DNA from 3 places in the Microcystis aeruginosa FD4 genome. Region 1 is predicted to be linked to each of the others. Evidence: riboswitches for the same ligand, from Rfam matches in the RefSeq annotation. Region 1 holds a riboswitch; each other region holds the start of a gene.

Evidence for each region. A riboswitch is a leader RNA that binds a small molecule or an ion and turns the genes downstream of it on or off. The one in region 1 is predicted to bind cobalamin.
Region 2: it holds a riboswitch for cobalamin, as region 1 does, so the genes downstream of both, GQR42_RS18400 (energy-coupling factor ABC transporter permease) here and cobG (precorrin-3B synthase) in region 1, are expected to answer to the same signal.
Region 3: it holds a riboswitch for cobalamin, as region 1 does, so the genes downstream of both, metE (5-methyltetrahydropteroyltriglutamate--homocysteine S-methyltransferase) here and cobG (precorrin-3B synthase) in region 1, are expected to answer to the same signal.

Annotation. Positions count from the first base shown of each region.
Region 1 covers NZ_CP046973.1:2,636,681-2,643,712, reverse strand. The annotation lists gene GQR42_RS13430 (Calx-beta domain-containing protein) at 1-1,974, opposite strand, end outside; cobalamin riboswitch at 2,675-2,815, shown strand; gene cobG (precorrin-3B synthase) at 2,873-4,297, shown strand; gene GQR42_RS13420 (precorrin-8X methylmutase) at 4,299-4,925, shown strand; gene cobI (precorrin-2 C(20)-methyltransferase) at 4,922-5,626, shown strand; gene GQR42_RS13410 (hypothetical protein) at 5,698-5,904, shown strand; gene GQR42_RS13405 (YnfA family protein) at 6,007-6,285, opposite strand; gene rppA (two-component system response regulator RppA) at 6,803-7,032, shown strand, end outside.
Region 2 covers NZ_CP046973.1:3,663,639-3,670,670, reverse strand. The annotation lists gene GQR42_RS18410 (FeoA family protein) at 1-591, opposite strand, end outside; gene GQR42_RS18405 (ABC transporter ATP-binding protein) at 1,012-2,886, shown strand; cobalamin riboswitch at 2,971-3,116, shown strand; gene GQR42_RS18400 (energy-coupling factor ABC transporter permease) at 3,139-3,885, shown strand; gene GQR42_RS18395 (energy-coupling factor ABC transporter substrate-binding protein) at 3,895-4,209, shown strand; gene cbiQ (cobalt ECF transporter T component CbiQ) at 4,215-5,012, shown strand; gene GQR42_RS18385 (energy-coupling factor ABC transporter ATP-binding protein) at 5,014-5,850, shown strand; gene GQR42_RS18380 (amidase) at 5,842-7,032, opposite strand, start outside.
Region 3 covers NZ_CP046973.1:2,970,857-2,977,888, forward strand. The annotation lists gene GQR42_RS15055 (fatty acid desaturase) at 1-977, opposite strand, end outside; gene GQR42_RS15060 (hypothetical protein) at 1,065-1,520, opposite strand; gene GQR42_RS15065 (hypothetical protein) at 1,504-1,971, opposite strand; gene GQR42_RS15070 (PEP-CTERM sorting domain-containing protein) at 1,974-2,942, opposite strand; gene metE (5-methyltetrahydropteroyltriglutamate--homocysteine S-methyltransferase) at 3,126-5,372, opposite strand; cobalamin riboswitch at 5,775-5,919, opposite strand; gene rimI (ribosomal protein S18-alanine N-acetyltransferase) at 6,197-6,775, shown strand; gene GQR42_RS15085 (glycosyltransferase family 4 protein) at 6,814-7,032, shown strand, end outside.

The sequences.
Region 1 (7,032 bases):
TGTGGCATTCCAAGCCTCTACTGTCCAATTACTCACTGCACCCCAAGCATTTTCTCCCCACCCTGTAATGGCATTCCAAGCATCTTGTCCCCATTGTTTGGCAGCATTCCAAGCCGCTTGAACAGATGCTTTAGCAAATTCAATGGCATAATCGATACCGTAAATGACAGCCCCAATGAGTTGACGATTTATTTCTGTAGTGCCACGAAAAGTTAATACACTCGCTACATAAGCCCCTGTTGTTGTCGCCCCTGGAATAGGCGTGATTGCCCCTAATCCTGCGATGATAACCTGAATCGCAAAATAATCAGGATCTGGTAAATAGGTAAAAAAAGCACTGCTGAGAGTGTTTGTGCTACCAACTGTATCTATTCCTAAACCACTTGGTTTAGTCAAGCCACTCGACTCAGTTTTTGGAATAATTACAGGATGAAGATGGGCATCAACAGGATTAGGAAATGAGGAAGGGACAAGTAATTGATTGGATAAAACATATTGTCCAGAAATGTAACGAAATCCTGCCATACTCACTATGTCGATAGAAGGGATATAGTGAGTCACTTTTTCTGCACCACCGAAACTATTAGCCGCACTCGTTGAAATACCTGGGGCATTAAACGTAACAATATCTCCTAAAGCACCTTGAGAAGAATAATCTGCCGCTACCCATTGGGTTAATGCTCCACCCAAACTATGACCTGTAATGTGGGGTTTTACCGAGAGATTATCCTCTGGCTGACTTATTTCCTCAAGCCATTGATTAACACCCCCTCGATTAGCCGTAAATTGACCATAACCAATACCATTGGGATTAGCATCATCCCAGACATCTGTTCTTAATTGATCGGGCTGTGTCCCCCGAATCGCCAAAACGGGAGCTTTTCCTTCATCATAAATTGTTCCCGTCGCAAACGCCCAAGAGGTATCCTGTGCTTCTAAATTATTAAGAGTTTCTTGGACTTTCTGATAGGAGGATGAATTTACAAAATCTGGACCGAGAAATTCTTCTAAATCTGTCAATAAGCGATCTTTTTCTTGGTCACTCTCTTTGCTAATTTCGCTATGGACAGGATTGCTGATTAAAACAAAGAAATTTTCATCCGAAGTTAATCCTGTTGCCTGAAAACCTGTACTGCCATCGTTGAAAAATTGATCAACTCGATACCCTAAATCTCCATAAGACAAACTACCGTTAAAGTCAATATCGTCTCCTTTATCCCAATTCTGATACGCTGTATCCCTTGCGAAAATCTCAAAATTAGCATTGCCTCCATAATTAACAGGGGTATCTCCTAATACTGTGATTTCAACTTCTTTACTGGTTTCTCTTGGGGCAAAGGTTAATGTCCCTGTAATGGGTCGGTAATCTATTCTGTCGTTCCCCGTTACACCATCTACTGCCGTTCCTACGAGGGTAAAATAGTTAACAGTAACTTCTACATCAACCGCTTCTGAGAGAATCACAGGGAATTTAAGGGTTGCCGTTTGATTACTTCCTTCTGCTACAGCAACATAAGCATCTTGTATATTTAACCCCGGTGCAATGGTTTCAACCGTATAATTCCATGCTGTTCCTTCATCATTAGTTGCTACAATGATCTCTAACTGATCAGAATCCCCTTCAGGAATTTGAACCGTTCCCGTCTTGCTTCCTCCAACAAATCCTGTTTCTAAGATATTCCTTCCTTCATAACGAATAATGAAGTTATCAGGAATCGTATTCGTTGCACTAGGATATCCGGCATAAGCACCATTAAGGGTCGTAGCAGGAAGAATCTCAATGGAAGGTAAAGTTATATTACCTTTTTGCCAATCTTGTGCCAAGTTAAGGGCAGTAATCGTCACAAAACTGTCTCCAAAGGCAAGTCTCATCTTGTCAATAAATTCTGGACTGGTAGCGAATTCCTGAAGAGAGTAAGATACGCTTTCCAGAGATTGGGAGAGAATTTGGCTAAACCTAAGAGATTGGTTCATTGTGTTGTTCCCAAACAAAAAATGGGGAGCATCTCACCTTTGTAACCCCTAAATCAGGTGTTTATACCATTTTTCAAAAGTAATGACAGAGATGGTTATGCCTGGTGCATCTCAATTTTGTCGAAATATCCAGATGACATTTTGGGCGCACGCGGTGCGCCCCTACCATTGGCGAAATAATATTATTGTAGGGGCGAATTGCATTCGCCCTCTTTGAACAACTTCTGCTGCTCACCTTAAGTGAGAGAAAATCACCAATAGGATACCATTTTCTTTATTCGCGTCACAACGAATGCAGGCTTGGCAAGCATTCGAGCGTGGATGTCTGTCATGGATTTAGAAATTTGGTATTATGTCAAGCTATTTTGAAAGCCTTGCTAGAAACCAGTTTTATGGATAAGTATAATTACTCACTTGCATAAATGAGATGCTCCCAAAGGGAAAAAAATGTCAATACGTTGAGTCTATAGGCAATGTTAGAAACTGTAACAAAAAAGAAAGAAATTTTTAACAATCACAGTAGTTAGGGCTTGCTGAAAAAAGCTGAAATGCTTGTGGTGCTTAAGATAATTGGGTAATTACTACGGCGGATTCAGGCTCAGTCTGGTACATCTTCTAAAAGGAGTTGTCTGTGCCAGATGGATAGAGGAATCGGCGTATAGCTGATTTTAATCTAGCAACGCCAAAACTCAAACTGTGGTATAATCCTTAAACTTGTCTTTGGGAAAGTCCAGTGCAATTCTGGTACTGTGCCGCAGCTGTAATCAAGTAAAAAGTAAAAAGAGTACATCTTCCCTTTTTCCTTGCGAGTCAGAATGCCAATTACAAGCTTTTGATCGGTAGTATAGACAACTAATTTTCTAACTACTTCTCTGCGTCGCATGGAGAACAAACAACGGTGAATTGGTTAGTTAAGGCAAATGCTTGTCCAGGTTTATTTTATGGAACTGCTGCCCAGGATGGGTTTTTAATTCGTCTCCGCACCCCCGGTGGATGGCTCAATTCTCCACAGGGAAAAGCGATCGCCACTTGGCTCGAACAATGGCAGAGTACAATACAAGTTACCAATCGGGCAAATCTGCAAATTCGCGGACTGCAAAAATCCCCCAGTTTAGAAGAATTTCAAACCCTGCAAAAATTAGGGTTAGCTGCCCATAATCCCAGTATCGATCATCTGCGTAACATCATGTCTAGTCCCACTGCCGGAATTGACTGCCAAGAATTGATCGATACTCGTCCATTAGTCCAAGAATTAGATAATTTTATCCAAAATTATCCATCAATTGCCCAACTAAGTCCTAAATTTAGTATCGGGATCGATGGCGGTGGTGCAGTGGGAATTGGCACCGGTTCAACTATGGCCTGGCAACACCGCTATAACGAGATTCATCTGTCAGCAATTGCCCTCAAGAATCCGACAAATTTAACTTCTATTGTTTGCTTTCGATTAGCACTCGCAGGAGATAAACAATTATACGACACGGACTTATTAATTGAGCCAGAAAACTGTTTAGCTGTGGTCAAAGCTTTAGTAACGGTTTATCTCGATTATGTTCAACAAACCCCTAATATCAAGGGGAAAAAACCGCGGATGAAACACCTGCTCAAAGATTGGGGATTGGCCAAATATCTCGAACAAGTTAACTCTCAATTACAGCGGACTTCTACTGGAATAATACAACGGCAAGAATACCAGCAAGCTGCCCATTCCACTCAACCCTATTTTCATCTGGGAATTCATCCTCAAAAGCAACCCGGATTGTCTTATATTGGCCTATCATTAAGATTAGGACAATTGACGGCTAATCAACTATGGGGATTAGCGGCACTATCAGAAACTTTTGGCAGTGGTCAGTTACGATTAACCCCTTGGCAGACTGTTATATTACCCGATATTCCCGATGAAAAAGTGTCAGAATTGTTGCCAAAACTGGCATCACTAGGATTATCCGCTTCTCCCGGATGGGATGCGGGGATAGTTGCCTGTAGCGGTAAACCGGGTTGTGCAGCAGCGGCCACTGCAACTCAAATTCATGCTTCTCTCCTAGCAGATTATTTGAAAGAACGCTTAACCTGCAATTCTCCTGTTAATATTCATTTGACAGGTTGTGCTAAATCCTGCGCTCAACCAAGTCCAGCCGAAATTACCCTTTTAGGAACTACTATCGAGCAAAATGGCCAAATACTGGAAGCTTATCAAGTCTATCTGGGTGATAGTCAAAAATTCTTAGAAACACCCATATTTGAGGGAGAATTTACCAATATTCTCCCGCTCATAGCCCAAATTTTAAGCTCCCAAAAATCGAAAAATTTAGATGAATAGAATGGAATACATTAAGAATGGTGAGGAAATTTACCGCAAATCTTTTGCTATTATTCGGGCTGAAACTAACTGGAAAAATCTCCCCGATGATTTAGCTCATGTGGCGGTTCGTCTAATTCATTCCTGCGGGATGACAGACATAACAGAAGATTTAGAAGCATCACCGGACGCGGTTAAAATCGGACGAAATGCCCTCGCTGGGGGTGCAGCAATTCTCTGTGATTCTCAAATGGTCGCTAATGGCATTACCAAAGCCCGTTTACCTAAAAATAATCCGATTATTTGTACCCTCAATCACCCAGAAGTGAGCGAGTTAGCACGGCAAATTAATAATACCCGCTCCGCTGCCGCTTTAGAACTTTGGCGACCTCATTTAGCTGGAGCGGTGGTAGCTATTGGTAATGCACCGACAGCACTTTTTCGCATACTAGAATTGCTCGATCAAAATGTAGATAAACCAGCTTTGATTTTAGGGTTTCCCGTCGGATTTGTAGGAGCGGCAGAGTCGAAAACAGAATTAGCAACTAATAGTCGTGGCGTGCCATTTATTACCCTGCACGGACGTAGGGGAGGCAGCGCAATCGCAGCAGCAGCAGTCAATGCTTTAGCAAAAGAGAACGAATTATGAATAAATTAGGCAAACTTTATGGATTAGGAATCGGGCCTGGTGATCCCGAATTGTTGACGCTAAAAGCACACCGGATTCTCACAACTGTTCCGGTAATTGCCTATCCTACCTTAGAAAGTGGCAAAGTTTTGGCAAGGGCAATTGTGGCGGATTTTATCCGTCCCGAGCAGATAGAAATTCCCATGCCTTTGCCTTTTAGTGTCGAGCGCAGTTCTCAACCTCATTATGATATTGCCGCGGAAAATATCGCCGAACAGTTAAACTTAGGTCGAGATGTGGCGGTTTTATGTGTGGGCGATCCGATGTTGTATGGCACATTTATGTATATCTTTAATCGCTTGTGCGATCGCTTTTCCATTGAAGTTGTGCCGGGGATTTCTTCAGTGATGGCAAGTGCAGCAATGCTGGGTGTACCTATCACTTATCGAAATGACGTATTTAGTATCATGCCGGCTACTTTAGAGGCGGAAATATTGCGGGATCGCCTAGCATTTATCGATGCAGCGGCGATTATTAAATTAGGCAGACATTTCGCTAAAGTTCGTGATATTCTCCAGGAATTAGGATTATTAGAACGCGCCCTCTACATCGAACGAGCAACCTTACCCAATCAGCAAATTATTCCGATTACCGAAATCGATCCAGAGGCTGTTACCTACTGGTCATTAATTCTGATTCCTAGTAAAACTAAACCCCAATAACTCTATAGACATAGTTAAATCTTCTATTCCCTACCTGACAGAACCTATAGGGTTTAGATGATATTATGAGAATGTCTTTTTCTCCTGAATCTATCCGCAATACTAGCGTCAGCGATCAAGCGACTAATAATGATGCTCTCGGATTTGAGCCTTATGTAATAGCGATCGCTGAATTTTTGTTGCACCAGCAGACACAACCACCCCTAATACCATTTTTCTTTATTCGTAGCAGGCATAACCGGGTGCATCTCCTGCTGGTGATTTTCTCTCACCTATAGGTGAGCAGCAGAAGTTGTTCAAAGAGGGCGAAGGCAATTCGCCCCTACAATCATATCATTGCGCCAATGGTAGGGGCGCACCGCGTGCGCCCAAAATGTCATCTAGATATTTCGACAAAATTGAGATGTACCAGGCATAACCATCTCTGTCATTACTTTTGAAAAATGGTATAACATAATAAAAATACCACCGTAGGCCGCATAAGCTCGTCCAAAATTAACGGGTTGTAAAGTGGGAACAATACCATATAAAGCTAATATAAATACTCCTAAAATAGCAAACCAAATACTTTTTTTCCCTCGTAACCAGAGCCAAAATAGGTAGCCGCCACCAATTTCACAAATTCCTGCTAGGATAAACAATAATAAAGACTGAAACATAACTATTTTCTTGGGTAAATTTTAAATTTTAAGTAGGTAGGCACAATTATTTGTAGGATGGGTTAGCGCACTTCGTAACATAATCGGGCGTTGGGTTTCATGCTTCAACCGTTCGGACCTCGGCGTGAGCTTTTGTCGAACGCTGATCTCACGGCCGAAGCCCAACCTACGTTCATCTTATATTTAATTCCACCCACCCACTTAACTTAAATGAATCCTTGCCGTGCTAATATCTGTCAGAAGACTGACAAATCCTAAAATTCAAACATTTTTGCTAACTTTAGGTAAAAACTTCATAGTAAATTTACTTTAATCTTTCTGACTACTCAATATCAATGGTATAATAAGCTGTTAATCGTTTAAAATGGGTATTCGTAACACGGGCTTCTAGCCTGTTACAAGTAGGATGCTTGTGTTACATAACTGTTTTAAATGAGAAAAAGCTTATAAAGCGTAAGAGAATTTTTAAATTATCTAAAAATTTTCATAATTGTTCTTATAATTCCTAGATTTTAAGATGAGAATAATCTTAATTGAAGACGAACCAGACTTAGGTAATGCTATTAAAAAAACTCTGAATCAACATAATTATATTGTTGATTTGGTGTTAGATGGTCAACAAGCTTGGGACTATTTAGAGACACCATCTTTAAACTATGATTTAGGTATTTTTGATTGGTTGTTACCCCATCTATCTGGGATAGAATTAATTAAACGTTTAAGAAAACAAAATAATCCTTTACCGAT
Region 2 (7,032 bases), 1.0 Mb from region 1:
CTGTTTACGCAGACTGAGATGAAATCCCCGCACCTGAATCTCGACGGGATCCCCCAAAGGTGCGACGCGAATGACGGTAAACTCTGTACCCGGAGTTAATCCCATTGATAACAATTTTCCTTTGTATCCTCGCAATGCTCGGTCATAACCGACGACTTTACCCGCTTTTCCTATGGGTATCTCCCGCAGAAATGTTCTTACTTCAGGTAGGTCTTTTTTGGGTTCCAGTTTTTTCGGTTGACTGTCACTAACGAGGATTTTTTCGGCCATTTCTGCCCCGATACCGATACGATTGTCTTGAATGGCAATTAAAACTGACCCCCTCGGTTGGGAACTAATGACCTGTAATTGAATACCGGGGTTTAATCCCATACCCAGTAGTCGATTAATCCCTCCCGTCCCCTGAAATCCCGCTAACCAGACGGTTTTTCCCATTTCCACTTGTGCGAGGGGATAAGTGGCAGCCAAGTCATTACCCCTGGGAGTGACATTATCTAATTCTGCCTCTTTACCGCCCCAATAGGAGAATTGGTCGTCTTTTTGCCAGTTTTCTGGTTTTTCTGGTTCATTAGGTCTAATTTTATCGTCCATGCTTTTCTTATCTCCAAAGGTAAGGCAATGAAGGTCTTTCATTCAAGAGTGACAATAATTTCTTGATAGCTCATCGAGTTTACTGAAGTAGCCAAAGGGTGAGAACTGCGCTAATGTCAGCCTCAGTCAACGGTTTTTGAACTGTCTAAGAATCGCGATCACCAAAATAAATGCTAATTATTCTCAATTACCAGTGTAATCCAAAAGGGGAGACAGGAAAGAAAAATATTTCTTTAAAAAAAGTCACCAGTCTCCGGTAAATGGCGATCGCTGAGGGCGGAAAATCTTCTTAATGCCGAAAAATTCTCCCTTGCAAGGGAGATTCCCCCAGCTATCTACGAATTAATTGCACCCAGCTACTGGGAACAGAAAAAGCTATATTTATAAGTAAATCGAATCTGTCTTTCTATTTAAAGACCCATGGATAACAAAATTCTCGACGTTCACCATCTCACCGTTGAATTTTCTAATCAGAAAAGAACAACAGTCGCCGTTAATAACATTAGTTTTAGCTTGCAGAAAGGTCAAGTTCTCGGTTGTGTGGGGGAGTCGGGTTCAGGAAAATCTGTCACCTCCCTCGCACTCATGGGATTGGTTCCCTCTCCGGGGAAAATTACCGGGGGAGAAATTTGTTTTCGTCCAGCAAAAGGTCAGTCAATGCAAGCAGTGGATTTATTATCTATTCCCCCGGAAGAATGGCGTTATTATCGCGGGGGAGAAATGGCCATGATTTTCCAAGAACCAATGAGTTCTCTTAATCCAGTTTATAACATCGAGTTTCAACTCACCGAAGCAATTTTACTGCATCAAAAAGTCACCCCAGAACAGGCAAAAAATCAAGCCATCTCTCTACTGCAAGAAGTGCGCTTATTACCCAGTGATGAACAGTTAGAGGAGAAATATATAGAAACTTTTCCCTTAGAAAATAAGGGTCATGTCAGAGAAAAAATTAGAACTTATCTTCAGGAACAAAAAGAGGCAATTCTCAAGCGTTATCCCCATGAATTATCGGGGGGACAATTACAAAGGGTAATGATTGCCATGGCGATTTCTTGTAATCCTACCCTATTAATTGCTGATGAACCAACCACCGCTTTAGATGTGACTGTCCAAGCAGAAATATTAAGATTGTTACGAGATTTGTGTAAAAGCGATCGAGAAATGTCAATGGTTTTTATCTCCCACGATTTAGGAGTTATTAACGAAATTGCCGATCAAATTGTTGTAATGTATCAAGGAGAAATTGTCGAACAGGGAACTAAAGAAGAAGTATTAAATTATCCCCAACATCCCTACACAAAAGGTTTACTTGCCTGTCGTCCCCGCTTAAACTCTCGTCCAAAAAAATTGCCCACCGTCAGCGATTTTTTACGAGTGGAAAAAGACTCTCAAGGTAAGATTATTGACTTAGAGGAAATTACCCCACCAGCAGTTAAATTTATTACTCTTCAAGAAGAAGAAACCAGAATTGAAGGTTTACAAAACCATGAGAACATATTATCTGTAGAAAATTTATCGGTTAGATTTCCAGTTAAGGGAGTTTTCGGGCAAGTAAAGACCTTTTTTAATGCCGTAGATCAGGTCAGTTTTGCCGTTAAACAGGGGGAAACCCTCGGTTTAGTCGGTGAGTCGGGCTGCGGAAAATCTACCTTAGCAAGGACAATTCTGCGCTTAATTCCTGCCACTTCTGGAAATATCTATTTCCGAGGAGAAAATCTCGCTAAATTAAACCCCAGCGATCCAAAATTAAGACTACTGCGACGGGAATTACAGATAGTTTTCCAGAATCCCTACAACTCCCTGAATCCCCGTTTATCCATTGGTAAAGCAATTTTAGAACCGCTGGTTATTCATCATACCGGCGGTAATTCCCAAAAGCGACGGGAACGAGTAGAATATTTATTAGAACGAGTTAAACTTGATCCTAATTGGTTTGATCGCTATCCCCATCAATTATCAGGAGGACAACGACAAAGGGTGTGTATTGCTCGCGCTTTAGCCTTAAATCCTCAGTTTATTATCTGTGATGAATCTGTCTCTGCTTTAGATGTTTCCGTACAAGCGGGAGTCTTAAATTTACTCAAAGAATTACAGCAGGAATTTAATCTCACTTATATCTTTATTTCCCACGATTTAAGTGTCGTCAGATTTATGAGTGATCGCATTATGGTGATGAATAAAGGTAAAATTGAGGAAATCGGTACAGCTAACGAGATTATCAACTCTCCCCAAAGCGATTACACCCGTAAACTTATCGCTTCCATTCCCCAATTTACCGAAAGTCTTGCTAGTTAGTTAGTAATAACAAAACTTCATAATGCTTAACAGCACAAAAGTTAAGATTTCCTGTAGAAATTTTCTCTCTTGTTCCTAAGCGTGATAGGTTGGTTGAACATTCGACTCTAACCAAAGAAAATGATTAGAGTAGTCAGGGAAAGCGCAGTGCAAATCTGCCACTGTCCCGCAGCTGTGATTAAGGATTATCCTTATTAGTCAGAATGCCTGAGGAATGTGCGACCAAATCTAGTCAAATCTGCGAGGTACGGAATGAAGATACAGAAATATTGCCGCTTAATTCTTATAGCGGTGCTAACTGTTCATCTATTAATTAATTCAGCCAATCCAGCGGCAGCTATGCACATTGCCGAAGGGTTTTTGCCTGTACAGTGGGCAGCTTTTTGGTGGATAATATCGCTTCCTTTTTTCATTTTTGGCTTACGTTCTTTAACTCGTATTACTCAAGAACATCCCGAACTTAAGCTATTGCTTGCCCTAGCTGGCGCTTATACTTTTGTTCTCTCAGCCTTAAAAATTCCCTCGGTTACAGGTAGTTGTTCTCATCCGACGGGGACAGGTTTAGGAGCAATTTTGTTCGGTCCCTTGACGATGACTGTTTTGGGAACTTTAGTGTTATTATTTCAGGCTTTGTTATTAGCTCATGGCGGGTTAACTACTCTGGGGGCAAATATGTTTTCTATGGCTATAATTGGACCATTAGTTGCCTATTGTATCTATCATTTGCTTCTAAAAACAGGACAACAAAGAGTGGCTATTTTTTGTGCCGCTGCCCTAGCAAACTTGTTCACCTATATAACCACTTCTATCCAATTAGCCTTAGCCTTTCCTGCGCTTGACGGTGGGTTTATGGCATCTTTTATCAAGTTTGCGGGAATTTTTGCTCTGACTCAAATTCCTCTAGCCATTAGCGAAGGATTACTGACATTATTGGTCTGGAATTGGCTAGAGTCTTACGGAAAAAAAGAGTTAGAGACTATCAAATTATTACAAGGGTAAGGCTGAATTATGAACCGATATTCTCTAAGAAATAATTGGCTTTTGGCTATGGCTGTAATTCTTTTAGCAGTTTTGCCCTTAGTTTTTGTGCGGGGCGAATTTAGTGGGGCTGATGACCAAGCAGAAACCGCAATCACTACACTTAATCCTGAGTATAAATCATGGTTTCGACCTTTCTTTGAACCGCCTAGTGGTGAGGTAGAAAGTTTACTTTTTGCATCCCAAGCCGCCTTGGGGGCGGGGGTGATTGGTTTTGTTATCGGACTATATAAAGGAAGGACTGAAAAAGAACAATCTGCCTCCACAGAGGAGAATAGCAATTAGTAGAAATGAGCCATCTAATTGATAGTCTTGCTTACAAAAATCGTCTGCGTTGGTTGCCTCCAAATCATAAGCTATTGTTGACGATAGTTCTATTAATTATCTCGCTAATTTCCTCTTGGCCTGTGCAGTTACTCGTCGGTTTTTGGTTGACTATAGCAATTACTATCTATGCGGGGATTCCCCAAAGGACTTATCTGCGCTTGTTATCTTTACCTTTGGGGTTTTCTTTAATTAGTTTACCTGCTTTTATTATTAATGGTGTACCGTGGGATAAAAAATCAATAATTCAGCAGGATATTTGGCAAGGTCTGGGATTTTCTTTAGGTTATTTGTATCTCTATATTAGCCAAACAGGTATGGAGCAAGTTGGGTTTTTATTCCCCAGAATTTGGGCGATGACAAATTGTCTATATTTTCTAATTTTAACCACTCCCTTTATTGAAATCTTACAAGTTTTCAGACAATGGCGATGTCCGATTTTATTGACAGATTTATTATTATTGATGTACCGTTTTATTTTTAGCTTACTAGAAGTTGCTCAAGAAATTTGGACAGCACAAAATTCCCGTTGTGGTTATCAAAGTTGGTCAAGAGGAATGAAAAGTATTGGTATTTTGGGAGGGCAGTTATTCCAGCGAACTCTTAATAATTATCGTCAGATTTCTATCAGTTTAGAAGCGCGAGGATTTCAAGAAAGTTTTAAAATGTCTAGTTCCCGTTCTTATCAATCTCAAAGAAGATACATATTTGAAGCTTTATTCGGTTGCAGTTTATTGATTATTCTTAACTTAGTTATCAACTAAAATGACTCAAAATTTATTGGAATTTCAAAATGTTTCCTATAGTTATCCTTGTCTTTCCAGTCGAGCTATTAAAAATTTTGATCTTACAATTTCCGTGGGAAAAAAGTATGCTTTAATCGGACAGAACGGTTGTGGAAAAACTACCTTATTTCTTTTAGCTAGTGGTTTATATCAACCCCAGCAAGGTATAATTTATTGGCAAGGAAAACCCTTTCAATATAACCGCTCTTTTTTGGGAAATTTACATCAGCAAATTGGCTTAGTTTTTCAAAATCCTGAGCATCAGTTAGTCGCAGCCACTGTGGAAGAAGATATTTCCTATGGTTTAAATAATTTAGACTTACCTACCTCGGAAATTATCGACCGTGTGTGGGCAACCCTAGACAAATTTGCTTTAACTCCCCTAGCTTATGAACCAGTGCATCATCTTAGTTTGGGACAAAAAAAACAAGTTTCAATTGCTGATGTAATGGTGATGAATCCCACCTTGCTTTTATTAGATGAACCCACGGCTTATCTAGATGCGCGTCATAGTCAAAAATTACGAGAATATCTCGAACAAATTCATCAACTCGGCACAACAATTATCCTAGCAAGTCATGATTTAGATTTTGTCTATCACTGGGCTGATTGGATTTTTGTCATTGATGACGGACAATTAATTATTGAAGGAACTCCCAGAGAAGTTTTCGCTCAAAGAAAAACTATAGAAAAGTTACAACTAGGATTGCCCATCATTCTAACACTTGTGGAAAAGCTAGGAATTTTAGCGACACAAACAGGTAACATGAGCCAGAAAATATTTGAACAATGGCAAGAATATTTACTGTCAAAATAGAGGCGAAAAAATCTGAGTTTCCAGCTGCGTTGCTAATCCCAATAAAGTGATTTCATCAGCAGGTTTACCCACTAACTGAATTGCCACAGGTAAACCTTGACTATCCACTCCCGTTGGTAAAGCAATCGCGGGTAGGCCACTCGCATTAGCAATGGGAGAAGGGGCAATCCAAGCAATCATCCGATCAACCGCTTCTTCCGGTGGTAAATTTTCCCACTCACCAATTCTGGGGGGTTGATGTAGGAAAATGGGCAAAAGTAAGACATCAAAATTATCAAATATCGCCACAATTTGCCGCGAAATAATGTGCATCTGCTGCACCGCTTGCAGGTACTCCCCTGCGCTGCCAGAATTCTCTAACAACCACTGGTTAAGGGGACTTAATAACTCCTTGGGAATTCCCGTCGCCGCCGTCCCCGCTTGCCAAATTCGACGAAAAGGAGTGATTAAAGCCTGTAAATCGGGGGAATACTCCGTTAAATGATGCCCCATGTCCTCTAAATTTTTAGCCGTCTCGATCACAGCATCTTTATAGACGGAAGCCGCTTCGCCGAAGGGGGATATGGAAGTGGAAAAAGCGATTCTCAGGGGTTTTACGGCTCTTTTGGTGGCTTCTAGGAAAGAAAAGGCGGGATCGGGTAGCCAGTAGGGATCGCCCGTCGTATAGCCCGAAATCACGGTAAGCAGTGCGGCCCCATCTGCCACCGTCTTAGAAAGAGTGCCGTTAGTGGCGATACCACTTTGAAATTCCCCCACCGGGGCATAGGAAACGCGCCCGCGACTGGGTTTTATCCCCACCAAACCGCAACAACCCGCCGGAGTACGAATGGAACCGCCACCATCGGAACCCTGGGCAATCGGGCAGAAACCCGCCGCTACCGCCGCCGCCGCGCCGCCACTGGAACCTCCTGCGGTATAATCGCGGTTGAAGGGGTTACGAGTCGGCAAAAAACCCCGATTTTCGGTGTAGGGAAAGGAACCTAACTGGGAAGTGGCAGTTTTGCCCAGAAGGATAAAACCCGCCATTTTCATTCTGGTGACGATTCCTTCGTCGTATTGGGCGATATTTCCCTGTAAGGCGGCGACTCCGTAACTAACCGGCATTCCAGCGACGGCATTTAAGTCTTTAATGGCGGTAGGAACTCCAAAAAAAGGCGGTAATTCGGCAGTATCGGTGATTTG
Region 3 (7,032 bases), 330 kb from region 1:
ATGTCTGCGGTAACCCATCTGAGAGTAGCTGCTAATTCTAGATAACTGCTGCCCTTAACCGCTCCCAAAAAATAGTTCCAGTCTTCTGTTTTGTGAGCATACGCCCCCTCAAAAATGTGTTGGACAAAAAAGACCCAGATGAAAATCGTTGCAGAACAACTGATCGTAATGGAGTAAATACTCCAAAACAGCCCAAAGCCCCACAAATGGCTCAGAAAGATCCAGCTACCGATAACACAAATGTTGTTAAGCAGGAGATCCCAAAACTCAGTAGCCGATTGCCAGTGTTTTGATTGATGGGCAGATATTCTTTGCGCTAAATTCAACTCCGAACCCTGCTTCAGATCAATGAATAGATGATGGATAAAATCATAAACTCCCATGATTAAAACTAGCCTGGGCTTGATGACAAGATAGAAAAAACCGCCAGGAATACCCATCAATGGATGTCGCAGGACTTCATACAGTCTTTGATTGAACGGTTCGAGCTTAAAAAACTCCTCGGTAGATAAGAAATCTGCAACGCCCCGATATCGCTCCCAGTCACCATTGGTTTTGTGATGGTAGGCATGATCTCTTGACCACCCATATTGGGGAATCGCATTGATCACACCCAGCAGGAACCCAACGATTCGATTCACTCGTTTTGACCGAAAGAGAGAAGAGTGTCCGCAATCATGCATCAAAGAAAAACAGCGAAGTGAAAAGAGAATTAACAGCGCAATGATAGGGGGTAGAAGCCATAGGGAAATTGATGCTGCTTTCACAGCTAAAATCCATAAAAGAACATAAGGTACAACGGTATTGAGAATTTGGTAAGTTGCCCGCAGGTTGCTACTTTTGATATATGGAGTCAAAACAAAGTCAGTTTTTTTGATCATATCTAGTGGTATTAGTTGACGGGCAAATTCATGTTTTTCAAATGGATGAATCGCTGCTGGGATCTGTCCAGTGCGATTCAGGTAGTATTTGAGCATAATTAGGTTTCAGTTCAGGGATACGTCGGGATGAGGGGATGGCCGGGCGATTCTCGTTTCAAGATGCTACGCGATCGCCCCTTAGGGTTACTGCACAACCTCCCGCTGCAATGAACAAACGGCTGGCTGAAATTCCTCCCAGGTCTTACAAACTTGCTCGTAGCATTGGGGTGGCGTGATCGGCAAATTTTTCAGGTAAAAGAACGTCACCTGGTTAAACGACTCCAGCAGGAAGACCAATTCAGTCGTTGGATTGTAAGAATCTACAGCTTCCAGAATGTGAGCATTCATAAAATGGTGGCGCAGAATCACCGTATCGGGAGCCGCTAACCAGGCATTCAAGAAAGCAGCGAGACGCGATCGCCGAACAAAGTAGGTGCGGAACGATTCCCCCGCAACGCCAACCGCTGGAGAATTGGTGCTGCAAATGATCGCACCCCGCTCACCGCCTAAGTAACCTGTCCAGGCGTTATAACCGATCGCCAACAAATTCGTGGCAATAAATTCTTGCTGCCAGTCCATCAAATCAGAGTCTTTGTTCATACAAATCTCCGGGGGCTTGATCAAGTTGGAACTCTACCCAACGCCGTTGCACCTGTTGGTAACAATTCATTGGAGAAACTTTGAGGTTTTGCAATAGATTAATATCTGCCCGTCCGTTTTCATTAATTAACAACAGGATTGACTGGGCAGGGTTGTAGGATTGAACCGTATCAATTAGCCGTTCAATTAAAGTTGCCTCTAGGCTGAAAGTCTGTAAATAGGCTGAAACACTGGACAGGGAAACAAACCGAACTGTATAGTCCACGATGTCACTGTTCCAATCCACAGATTCATCCTCGACGAGCGTCACATCGCATACCACCATGCCCCGCCCTTGAGTGATAAACCCCTGCCAGGCAGCGTGTCCCAGAGGTAACAGATTTTCCCGAATGAACAGATTTTGCCAGTAGCCAAAATAACCTTGCCAGAGACTATCGTGTGGTCGCATCATACCTACCTTGACGATTTTGCACGATTGACAGACCGACGGAGACTAGCCCCCAGTACACCAGCAAGAGCGATCGCCACTATACTGGTGGGTTCAGGAACCGACTGAGAATGAATGACACCCACTGCCTCCAGATCAAAGCCGCCAGATCCGGGAATAGGGGTTTGCCAAGGGTCATAAATGGGTCGGTTTTCTGAATCTAAAAATGTGCCATTACCCGGAATATCAACAATGCGAACAAAGTTAATGCTATTAAGATTAACAACGCCAGATTGAACCAGGGGAAGATCTTTTAAAACGCTTAAATCGAAAGGTGTTCCCCAAGAACTCCGCACAAAGGAATTACCTGCAAAAACTACGCCATTATTAACGTGCTTTCCTGCCAAATTATCAACCGGTGTGGGATCAATTCGTCCTTCAGGGGCAATAGAATCTTGGGTTAAAGAAACCCTAGGAAAGCGAACAAAATCTATCCCATTAGTAGAAACTTCTACATAAGCTAATTCTGCAAATAAACTGCCCGTTTCATCGAAGCCAAATCCATTTTCAAAGACAGCAAAATCTGCGCCATCGCCATCAATAATTGCAGAATCAAAGGTTAAGGTAATTTGCCCCGGGGATACTCCGTCCGTGATTTGTTGAGCCGTTAATTCTCCTAAAGAGGCAATACCATCAAAAGTCCCTGTCACTTGTCCTAATGTTCTTTCTGGGGTTTGCCATTGGGGTAAAACACCAGGAGCGGGTAAATAATTAGTAAATCCTGTTGCCCATCCTTTAAAAATCGGATTAACGGTGTTATTCGGTGAAATGACACCTAAACCGTCAGGTCCAACAAATCCAGGAATTCCTGAATCGATTTTACCTGGGTCGAAGGCGAAGCCAGAAAACGTCCCACCCAATGCGTTACCGCTCGCAAGAGTGAACGTGAATGTCGCCGTCAGGGTCGCTTGCCAGAGGGTTTTGAACTTATACATGATTGGTTTTCCTGTTTGTTTTGATTACAGTTGTGTTTCAGATGGTGCAATGGTAAGTAGGTGGGTGGAATTAAATATAAGATGAACGTAGGTTGGATTGAAGTATGAAACCCAACCCACACATGGGTTACGAAGAGCGCTAACCCATCCCACAAATAATTGTGCCTCCCTACCTAGTTGTCGTTATGGTTTAGGTGATATTTCCTGACGTAACCGATGAGTTGCCTCTACCATGTTTTTCAGCGATGGAATCACTTCCTCCCAGCGGCGTGTTTTTAATCCGCAGTCTGGATTTACCCAGATTTGTCTCAACGGTAAATTCAGGATGCCTGCTTGCAATTGCTGCACCAGTTGTTCAGTCGTTGGCACTACTGGACTGTGAATGTCATACACGCCATTGCCAATTTGATGGGAATAGCCTGCCTCCGTGACCTCTTGTAAGGTGCGATTGTTACTGCGGCTGTTTTCGATCGAAATCACATCGGCATCCAGACGCTCAATGTCTTTGATGATGTCGCCAAACTCGCAATAGCACATGTGGGTGTGAACTTGCGTATGGGGTTGAGCGATCGCCGTTGCCAGTCGAAACGCATCTACCGCCCAAGATAGGTACTGATTCCAGCGTTCCAGTTTCAGCGGTAAGCCTTCCCGTAAAGCGGGTTCATCCACTTGGATCACCTGTGCGCCTGCGGCTTCTAAATCGGCAACTTCCTCGCGTAACGCCAGCGCAATCTGGAATGCCTGTTCCTGACGAGAAATATCACTACGCGGAAATGACCAGTTGAGGATGGTGATAGGACCTGTGAGCATTCCTTTTACAGGTTTTTCAGTCAATGCCTGCGCCACCTGAAACTCTCGCACAGTCATAGGTTGAGGACGCGCTACATCACTATAAATAATCGGGGGACGTACATAGCGACTGCCATAGCTTTGCACCCAACCCTGTTCGGTAAAGGCAAACCCAGCCAGTTGCTGACCAAAATATTCCACCATATCCGTGCGCTCAAATTCGCCATGCACCAGCACATCAATGCCGATGTCTTCCTGAAGTTTGATGCACTCAGCAATCGCAGCGTCGATCGCTGTCTGATATTCTGCTTCTGTCAGTTCTCCTCGCTTATATTTCACCCGTAGCTGCCGTACTTCGGAGGTTTGGGGAAAGGAACCAATCGTGGTGGTAGGGAGAGCAGGTAAGGGAATCTGTTTGTCTAAGCGTAGAGAATAGGAGAGCGATCGCTGAAAGTCATTCGTCGTCAAATTTTTGAGCGCAGCCTGCGTACCAGGATTTACAGGGCTGAACTGCTCAAAGGTTTGCCACTGCGTTTGCACTACTGCTAATCGATCTCCCGGATCATCGACCGCCAATGTCTGTGCCAGAATCACAACCTCTTCTAGTTTCTGTTCCGCGAAACTCAACACATTTCGCAGGGGTTCCGGCAATTTCGTTTCGCGCATTGCATCATAGGGAACAAATTGCAGGGATGATGAGGGATGCAACCGAATATTTGGCGTAATGCTGTGAAGGGTTTCTAGTGTTGATAACACTGATTCAGGGCGAACTTTCCAGATATTTCGCGCATCCACAATCCCCACTCCCAATTGTTTATCTGCTGGGAATCCGTGCTGTTGCAATAACTCTAAGTTGCGTCCACGGGTGAAGTCTAAACTGATGCCAGCAACGGGCATTTCCATCACCCAGGGATAAGTCACTCCCAGATCATCAAAATAGGTGACGAGGTGAATCGGTACACCCATTTCGGCAAGCTGGCTGTAGGTAGTTGCAATCGCTTCTCTCAGATCCGCTGCACTGCTGGTGACGAGAATCGGTTCATGTAACTGCACTTCTGTGATGCCCAGTGCTTTGAGTTGAGCGAACAAATCACTATAAAGCGGCAATAGTTTTTCGAGATGTGTTGCCAGATCACCTTCTAAACGGCTTAAACCCAATAGGGTGACAGGACTGAGGATGATCGCCACGGCTTGCTCACCCAGGAGGGCTTGCGATCGCTGCACCGTTGCTAAAAAATCTGCGAAGTTTGCCTCTGGCTCTACATCCGCCGCAATTTCGGGTACCAAATAGTGATAGTTGGTATCAAACCATTTGGTCATCTCCAGCGCTGGAATGCCATCTTTGCCGCGTGCCATTGCAAAATATTGGTCGAGTCCCGATAGATGACGAAAGCGATCGGGTATTAGCCCCAAACGAACACTCCAATCCAAAACATGGTCATAAAGCGTCGTGTCACCGATTCCAATACGATCGATCCCAGCTTCGAGTTGTGTTTTCCAGTTCGCAAATTCCACCTCTCGAACCGTTTGTAGCAAGGTTTCTGTATCAGATTTACCGCTCCAGAAGGCTTCTAATGCCTTTTTAACCTCACGATTTTTACCAATGCGGGGATACCCCAATGTTGTAGTTTGAATAGTCATAGCTGTAGCGTTCCAAATTCTGTGAAAAACAGGTAAAAGCGACTGTCTCCCGGTAGGGAAGCAGGGCGTTGTCAAATTGAAAGATGATCCGAATCAGCTGGGAACTCAAATTACTTTGATAGCAAGGATTGCATTGCATCTTTCCTATTCTGATCTGACAACGCCCCCGGTAGGGAAGCAGACCATAGTTAGGGATAGCGAAGGTGTCATCTGTAATTACCAGCGCAAACACTAGCCACCTTCTCAGGTAGCTTTGCTAAATCTCAACCTCGCGTTCAACTCAAATCGTCAACTCAGAACGCTACAACCTTAATATTCCAACGAACAGCTGATTGCGCAGCATCTCGCAGAAAATTGCAAAAGCTTGAAGTCTTCATCATCTTTACCTCGCAGATGTTTATGTAACGGGTTTACTAATCGGCGGGCATTCTGACTCAGAGAGTTGCGCCTCTCCTTACAGCTGCGGGACAGCGGCAGATTCGCACTGCACTTTCCCCCTTGCGTTTGATGGCTGCTCCCCATCAAAACCGACTTGAACCTAATGATAACACAATAAGGGTGTTTTGACATCCTCAGTTCGGGATAAGAAAAGGGGTTCTGTCGCAAAAAGGGAAAGCTTCCTGTAGTATAATGGAAACCCCGAATCGAACAACCCGAACTCATCCAGACGATAATTAATAAAGGTCAAGTAGAGGGAGTTAGAAAAAGGCAGGGGTTAGAGCAGAAAAAATTTGTAGAATCCCTCTTCGGAATCGCCGGCTAAAAGTTAGCTTAACACAAGTTTCTCAGCTCTGAAAAAAAAATTTGCGACAGAACCCCGATAAATGCCAAAAATCCAGATTAAAACCCCAAAATCCCCACATCTTGCCGCCATGGTAGCCCTCGATCGCACCAGTCTCGGCGGTATTTGGACCCTATCTGGTTATGAACGGGAATTAAACAACCCCAACAGTGAATTATTAATTCTCTCCCTACCCAGCAATCCGGAAACCATCATCGGATTGGCTTGTTTTTGGGCAATTCTCGAAGAAGCGCATATTACCCTTCTGGCAATTTATCCCGACTATCAAAGACAAGGATTAGGAAAACTGCTTCTCTACAAACTGCTTGAGAAGGCTGTACAAAGACAACTGGAAAGGGCTACGCTAGAGGTGAGGGGATCGAACCATTCAGCGATCGCACTCTACGAGCATTTTGGCTTCCGCATCGCTGGAGAGCGGAAAAATTATTATCCGCAAACTGGCGAATCGGCCCTAATTTTCTGGCGCAACGATCTACAAACGGCCGCTTTTCGGGAACAATTAAACAAGTGGCGACAAGAGATCCTCTCAAGACTGGCGCGGGGAGAGTGGCAATTAGAGGAAGAAACCAGAGCCAAAATAGATACCATGGGGATGCAATGATTACTTACCAGCTTAAATCAGGTCGAGGTTAGGGAAAAATGAGGATTTTAGTGTTAGCGTGGGAATTTCCACCGCGATTAGTGGGCGGTATCGCCCGTCATGTCGCCGAACTCTATCCCGAAATCGTCAAACTCGGTCATGAAGTCCATTTAATCACGATCGAATTCGGTCAGGCCCCCAGTTACGAACTGGTGGAAGGTATTCACATCCACCGCGTCCCCGTACCCCCCGGCAATGACTTTTTCCATTGGGTGGTC